DNA from 3 places in the Vreelandella sp. GE22 genome. Region 2 is predicted to be linked to each of the others. Evidence: predicted binding sites of a transcription regulator. Region 2 holds the regulator's gene; each other region holds the start of a gene.
The links. Region 2 encodes LexA, which represses DNA repair genes until DNA is damaged. Its sites were predicted from a motif close to TACTGTNTANNTANACAGTA; they were not measured.

Region 1 (2,228 bases), 1.3 Mb from region 2:
GCCGCGACGGCGAAAGGCCAGAGTGAGATCCCGCGTAAGCGTCGCCTTGAACGCCCGAAAAGCGCCGCCGGGGGCGGTTCGAAGTAACGTCTTTTGATCAGCCGGCGTCACTGTCCACCCTCTCGCCAAGCGTCATACGCCGCACCCGGGTCTGTTCCCCCAGGGCGTGGTGGGTCGTGATCACCACGCTGCCGCCTTCGTCCGCGTGGGCCCAAAGTGTTTGCTCCAGCGCCTTTACCCCTTCCCGGTCGATCGCGGTGAACGGCTCATCGAGTATCCAAAGCGCCCGGGGTGTCAGATTCAGTCGGGCAAGCGCTACGCGCCGCCCTTGGCCTGCGGACAGCTGCCCCACCGGCACGTCTTCGAATCCGGCCAGGCCGATGTCTCCCAGCGCGCGCTCGCAGGCCGCCTCGCTTACCGGCCCGCCATCCAACGCCTGGTACCAGGCAAGGTTTTCCAACGGCGTCAGCCCCGCTTTGACGCCCGGCGCGTGGCCCAGATACACCAGATTGGCGAGAAAATCATCGCGGCATTTGGCCAAGGGCTTTCCGTTGAAATAGAGCCCGCCCTCGTAATCGTTGAGCTGGCCCGCCAGTATCTTTAAAAGCGTGGTTTTGCCGCTGCCGTTGGGGCCTTCGACACGCAGAAGCTCACCTGCGTTGATCTCGACATCGAGCCCCTTGAATAGAAAGCGGTCATCGCGCTCGCAGGCAAGCTTTCGGGCTTGAAGGCGCAGGCTCAAAGCGGTCTCCCAAGGCGTGGATATCGCGCGCACTCTACACAAAAAGGCATTTTTGCGCCAGCGTAGCGCCGCCCCGGGCATCACACCTCTTTACTAAAGCCCACAGCCACGGGGCTTTGCCAAAAAAGAGAGCGCGATACGACACAGAAGTGTTCATACAGGGCTAGCACTGTATGCAAAAACAGGTTTATACTCCAACCACTGTATGAAAAGACATGCACCCGCGTCGCTTTTCACTTGTTCACGCCCAGGGAGCGGGCGATTGCTGGAGAGAAACAAATGATCGCATCACGACCGCTTGAGACCTCGAACGCTCTGCGCCCCAAAGCCCCGAGCACCAGAGAGTACGCTACGCCCCGCGCCGCCAGCACCGAGCGCGACGTGACCCGGCGCAACACCTATGCGCTGCGCGTTCGCGGCAATCGCATGCAGCAGTACAACCTGTTCGACGGCGACGTGATCGTGATCCACCGCCACCAGCGCGGCCCGCACCGGGAAACCGCCACGGCCACCATCAACCAGCACGAAGTGGTGCTCAAGGAGCTCTCGATCAACAGGCTTGGCGTGCATCTGTGCCCCGAGGACCAGGCGATGCCGGCGGTTTTCCTGCATAATGGCGATATCCAGGTGCTGGGCATGGTAATGGGCAAAAGCCCCGCCGCTGCCGAGAAGCGCCACTAATCGCCTTCAGGAGCCCCGTTTGCGCTACCGAGCCCCGAACCTTTCCCCGGACACGCACTTCGAGGCCGAGATCGTCGTCGAAAAAAGCCAGTTCATCACCTGGCTTTGCCACGCCCCGACGCCGGATGCGTTCGAAGCGCTTCTAAAAGCCGCCCGCGCTGCCCACCCTGGTGCCAGTCACCACTGCACTGCCTTCATTGCCGGCCCGCCGGGTGAGCAAACCGCGATTGGTTTCTCTGATGACGGCGAACCCGGCGGCACCGCAGGCCGGCCGATGTACCAGGCGCTTCAGGGAAGTGCTCTGGGCGAGGTCGGTTGCGTGGTGATCCGCTACTTTGGCGGCACAAAGCTCGGCACCGGCGGGCTCGCCCGCGCCTACGCCCAGGCCGTAAACAAGGCGCTCGAAACCCTACCCACCCGGGAAATCGTCGAGCGTGAACACTACCTTTTGAAAGTCGCTTTCGCCCAGGAGGCCCTGGCCCGCGCCTATTTCGAAGAGCAGCGCGCGCCGATTGCCGCCGCCGACTACGACGGCCAGGGCGTCACGCTCACCGTGGCCTGGCCCAAAGACGAGGCCGCGGACTTCACGACGCTTGAGAACCGGCTTAAAAGCACGCTGGATATTCAAAAGCGTTAAAGCTGAATGGGCCAGCAGGTGGGCTGGTCTCGAGCAGCCCTACGCGAGGGCGCTGTAAATACCTCCTTGTACGCTACTTTCGCCATCCCTGGCGAAAGACCCTCGCTACGGGCTACTCGAGACCGTGGAAATTTCAGACACCGACAAACCAAAACGCCCCGCTCATGC
Region 2 (2,228 bases):
AAAAGCGGCGCAACGTGGTGATCATGGTCTCAAAAGAGTCCCACTGCCTGGTCGACTTGCTTTACCGCTGGCAGGCGGGTGAGCTCGACTGCAACATCGTGGGGATCATCTCCAATCACCCGGATATGCGCGCGCTGAGTGAGTGGTACCAGATTCCCTACTTTCACATTGCGGTCGACCCAGGCGACAAGCAGGCCTCGTTCGATGCGGTACAGGCGCAAATCGAGGCGCTCAAAGCGGACTGCATCGTGCTGGCGCGCTACATGCAGATTCTGCCGCCGGCGCTTTGTAGCCGCTACGCAGGCCAGGTCATCAACATCCATCACAGCTTTTTGCCCTCGTTTGCCGGTGCCAAGCCTTACCACCAGGCTTACGCGCGGGGCGTTAAGCTGATCGGTGCGACCTGCCACTACGTGACCGAGGAGCTGGATGCCGGCCCGATCATCGAGCAGGACATTCATCGGGTTAGCCACTGCCATACCCCGACGGATCTGGTGCGTTTTGGCCGCGACGTGGAAAAATCGGTGCTGGCGAGGGGAATCCGCTGGCACCTGGAAGACCGGGTGCTGATCGACGGCAACAAGACCGTCGTCTTTAACTAAAAAAAGCGGGGGGCACTGATGAGTGCCCCCCGCTTTTTATACGACGTTCATACAGGCGAGTGGCTTAGCCGAGCGCTTGGCCACTGCCGCCGCGAATCACGCCTACGCCCACGCCTTCGATATCGAGCTGCTGAGTGCGCAGGTCGATTTCGATCGGGTCGAAGTCGCTGTTTTCAGCCAGCAGCGTTACCTGATGGCCGTCGCGCTTGAAGCGCTTGACGGTGACTTCGTCTTCAAGGCGTGCCACCACGATCTGCCCGTCGCGTACCCGCTCGGTGCGGTGCACGGCGAGCAGGTCGCCTTCCAGAATGCCGATATCTTTCATCGAAAGCCCGCGCACGCGCAGCAGGTAGTCCGCCTTGGGCGTGAAGTAGTCCGCCGGAAGCGGGCAGTAGCGGTCGATGTGCTCGGCGGCCAGAATCGGGTTGCCCGCAGCGACTTCGCCAATGATGGGCAAGCCGTTTGCCGGCGTTTCGCCGTTTTCGTTGGCAGCCGGCGCCGGCTCACTGGTTTCGGTGCCTTCCTGGTTGGGTAGGCGAATACCCCGGGAAGTGTGGCGAATGATACGAATCGCGCCTTTGCGCTCGAGGGCGCGAAGGTGTTCTTCCGCCGCGTTGGGTGAGCGAAAGCCCAGCGCTTTGGCGATCTCGGCCCGGGTAGGCGGGTAGCCGAGCTCATTCATGGTTTTAACGATAAAGTCAAAAACGTGCTGTTGACGTACTGTAAGAGGACGGGACATGTCTGACTCCAGCGTAAAAGGGTAACTAAAAAGGTGACTCGATATATATGTGTTTAAGTATACAGTATGTTCCTCTGTCCAGTATATGACTCAAGCCACGGATTATAAAGCCGTTCGGGCATTGAGGAGGGGAGTTCACCTTTTCTTGCGATTGAGACTGGCGCGTTAATGGCCTACTATTTTGCGATGTTTTAAACACTCGTTTTTCTGGAGGGCGCCATGGCGCAATCTGATACGGTCACGCGTATCCTGGATACTGCGGAGGTGCTGTTCGCTGAACGCGGCTTTGCCGAGACCTCGCTTCGTAATATCACCAGCAAGGCACGGGTGAATCTGGCCGCCGTGAACTACCACTTCGGTTCCAAGAAAGCGCTGATCCAGGCCGTATTCGCGCGCTATCTCGATCCTTTCAGCCAGCGCTTTCACGAAGCGCTGGACGCACTCCACGAGCGCTACGGCGAGGATGACATTCCCCTCGAAGTGCTGCTCGAGGCCATGGCGACCACGGTGCTGACGGTGCCCGCCGAGCGTAATAGCCTCAAGGTTTTCATGCGCCTTTTGGGTCTGGCCTATAGCCAGGCCCAGGGGCACCTGCGCCGCTATATACAGCAGCAGTACGGCGATGTGTTCACCCGTTTCGTCGAGCTCGTTCGTCGGGCAACGCCGGAGCTTCCCGACGCGGAACGCTTCTGGCGGCTTCACTTCATGCTGGGCACGGTGATCTTCACGCTTTCCGGGCTCGATGCGCTGCGCGATATTGCCGCCAAGGAGTACAACGAGCAGGTCTCGGTGCGCGATCTTGTCCGGCGGCTACGCCCGGTGGTGGTTTCCGCCATGAACGCGCCGCTTCCCCCCGCTTTGGAGGAGTCTGCGTATGCCGACGCCCA
Region 3 (2,228 bases), 1.9 Mb from region 2:
ACCGCCACACAAGAGTTGGTGGTACCCAGGTCAATACCAATAATACGTCCCATAGCAAAACCTCGAATTCGGTTGTGACAAAACTAAATGCTGTTGAGCAATCGGTCTGCGGTAACTACCGCGGGTTGGCCTTTATCTGGGGGCCGCCTTGAACTTTTCAAGGGGGAATTTTGCATTAACCCCCAACTCGATCACTCTGCTTTCTTGCTGACCACGACCATCGCCGGGCGAACCAGACGGCCGTTGAGCAGGTAGCCCTTTTGCATCACGTCCATCACGGTGTTGGGCTCGAGCTCCGGATTGGGGACCATGGTCATCGCTTCGTGCACCTGAGGGTCGAAGGGCTCGCCGTGGGGCTCCACGCTTTCGACACCAAACTTGTTCAGCACGTCCAGCTGCATTTTGAGCGTCATGGACACGCCTTCACGGTGTACGTCAGTAGCGTCTTCCTGCATGTTCTCGAGGGCTTTTTCAAGGCTGTCGACCACCGGCAGAAGCTCTTTCACGAACTTCTCGAGCGCGAATTTGCGCGCTTTTTCCGCTTCGGCTTCAGCGCGGCGACGAATGTTTTGCGCTTCCGCCGAGGCGCGCAGCGACTGGTCCTTGGCCTCGGACAAACTCTGTTCGAGCTCTTCTACCCGCGCGGCCAACACTTCGGCTTCCGGGTTATCCACGCCCTGCTCCAAAGTGTCGGTGCCCAGCGGCGACTCGTCGTCCAGCACGCCTTCCAGGTCACCCTCGACCAAGCGCTCTTCGTCGGCCTGCTCGGTAACGTCGGCCTCCTGCTCCTGGCGGGCCAGCTCGTCATCCATGGGGGTTTGCGGTTCTTTCGCCATGCCGTACTCCTAAATGAGGTCGCGGCGCCTAATGCGGCTGCCTGATGAAACAAAGGGTTTATCAATGCGTATGCACGCTATATGGGGGCCCTGGCCGTCATCTCAAGAGGGGCATTGAAGTGAGTTATCGACTACTGTATAAAACAACAATCATTGTATAAGCATCCAGTTTCTATAGCGCCCTGCCCAGGAGGCCCTATGCTGACGCAGCTAGTGATCCAGGACTACGCCATCGTTGACCGTCTGGAGCTCGACTTGAGCGACGGCATGACCGCCATCACCGGTGAAACCGGGGCGGGCAAATCCATCTTGCTTGGCGCCCTGGGGCTTTGCCTGGGCGAACGCGCCGAGGCCGGGAGCGTACGCCACGGCTGCGAGCGCACCGATCTTTCCGCCAGTTTCGACATTACCCACCTGCCCGCCGCTGCCGAGTGGCTCGAAGCGCGAGAGCTCTCGTCAGAAGAGTGCCTTTTGCGCCGCGTGGTAAGCGCCAGCGGTCGCTCGAAGGCGTGGATCAACGGCCAGCCGGTGACCATCGCCGATCTTAAAGCGTTGGGCGAACTGCTCATTCAGGTACACGGCCAGCACGCCCATCAAGCGCTGATGCGCGAAGAGACTCACCTTGCCCTGCTGGACGACTACGCCGGGCTCAAACCCAAGCGCCAGGCGTTGACCGAAACCTTCAAGGAGTGGCGCAGCGCCCGGGCACGGCTGAAAAAACGCAGCGAGGCTGGCAGCGAAGTCGAGGCCAAACGTCAGCTACTGCGCTACCAGGTGGAAGAGCTGGATCAATTGGACCTGAGTGAGGGCGAGCTGCAAACCCTGGAAGAGGAGCAGCATACGCTGGCCCACGCCGAGGAGACCCTTCGCGAGACCCAGTTTGCCGTGGAGTGCTGCGAAAGCGATGAAGGCGGCGCTTTATCGCTGCTCAACCAGGCCCACGCGCGACTAACCGCGCTTCCCGGTAGCGACAAGGGCGTGTTGGCCAATACGCTTGCCATGCTGTCGGATGCCCGCATTCAGGTAGAGGAAGCCGCCAGCGAGCTCTCCCACTTCGCCAGCGCCACAGAGCTTGACCCGGAGCGCCTGGCTTGGGTGGACGAGCGCCTGACCGATGTTCACCGCATCGCACGCAAGCACCACGTCGCCCCGGAAGAGCTCTGTGCGCTTCACAAGGCGCTTGCCCAGGAATTCGCCCAGCTCGAGGCAAGCGACGAAGACATCGAGGCGTTAAGCGGCCAAGTAGCCGAGTACCGCGAGCGCTACCGCCAGGAGGCCAAAGCGCTCTCCGAGGCGCGCCAGAAAGCCGCCATCAAACTCGGCAAGGAAGTCCAGCAGCAGTTGGCGTTTTTGGCGATGAGCAAGGCGCGCTTCGAGGTGGCCGTTTCCTCA

Region 1: the regulator LexA is predicted to act here: its motif matches at 910-929, upstream of ACWHRL_RS13435 (LexA family protein).
Region 3: the regulator LexA is predicted to act here: its motif matches at 969-988, upstream of recN (DNA repair protein RecN).

The regions. Positions count from the first base shown of each region.
Region 1 is NZ_OZ309110.1:2,877,853-2,880,080, forward strand. Features, by position in the region: gene ccmB (heme exporter protein CcmB) at 1-111, opposite strand, end outside; gene ccmA (cytochrome c biogenesis heme-transporting ATPase CcmA) at 98-742, opposite strand; gene ACWHRL_RS13435 (LexA family protein) at 1,022-1,423, shown strand; gene ACWHRL_RS13440 (IMPACT family protein) at 1,443-2,060, shown strand.
Region 2 is NZ_OZ309110.1:1,556,378-1,558,605, forward strand. Features, by position in the region: gene purU (formyltetrahydrofolate deformylase) at 1-602, shown strand, start outside; gene lexA (transcriptional repressor LexA) at 667-1,341, opposite strand; gene ACWHRL_RS07400 (TetR/AcrR family transcriptional regulator) at 1,561-2,228, shown strand, end outside; gene ACWHRL_RS07405 (L,D-transpeptidase family protein) at 2,216-2,228, shown strand, end outside.
Region 3 is NZ_OZ309110.1:3,466,307-3,468,534, forward strand. Features, by position in the region: gene dnaK (molecular chaperone DnaK) at 1-53, opposite strand, end outside; gene grpE (nucleotide exchange factor GrpE) at 192-836, opposite strand; gene recN (DNA repair protein RecN) at 1,035-2,228, shown strand, end outside.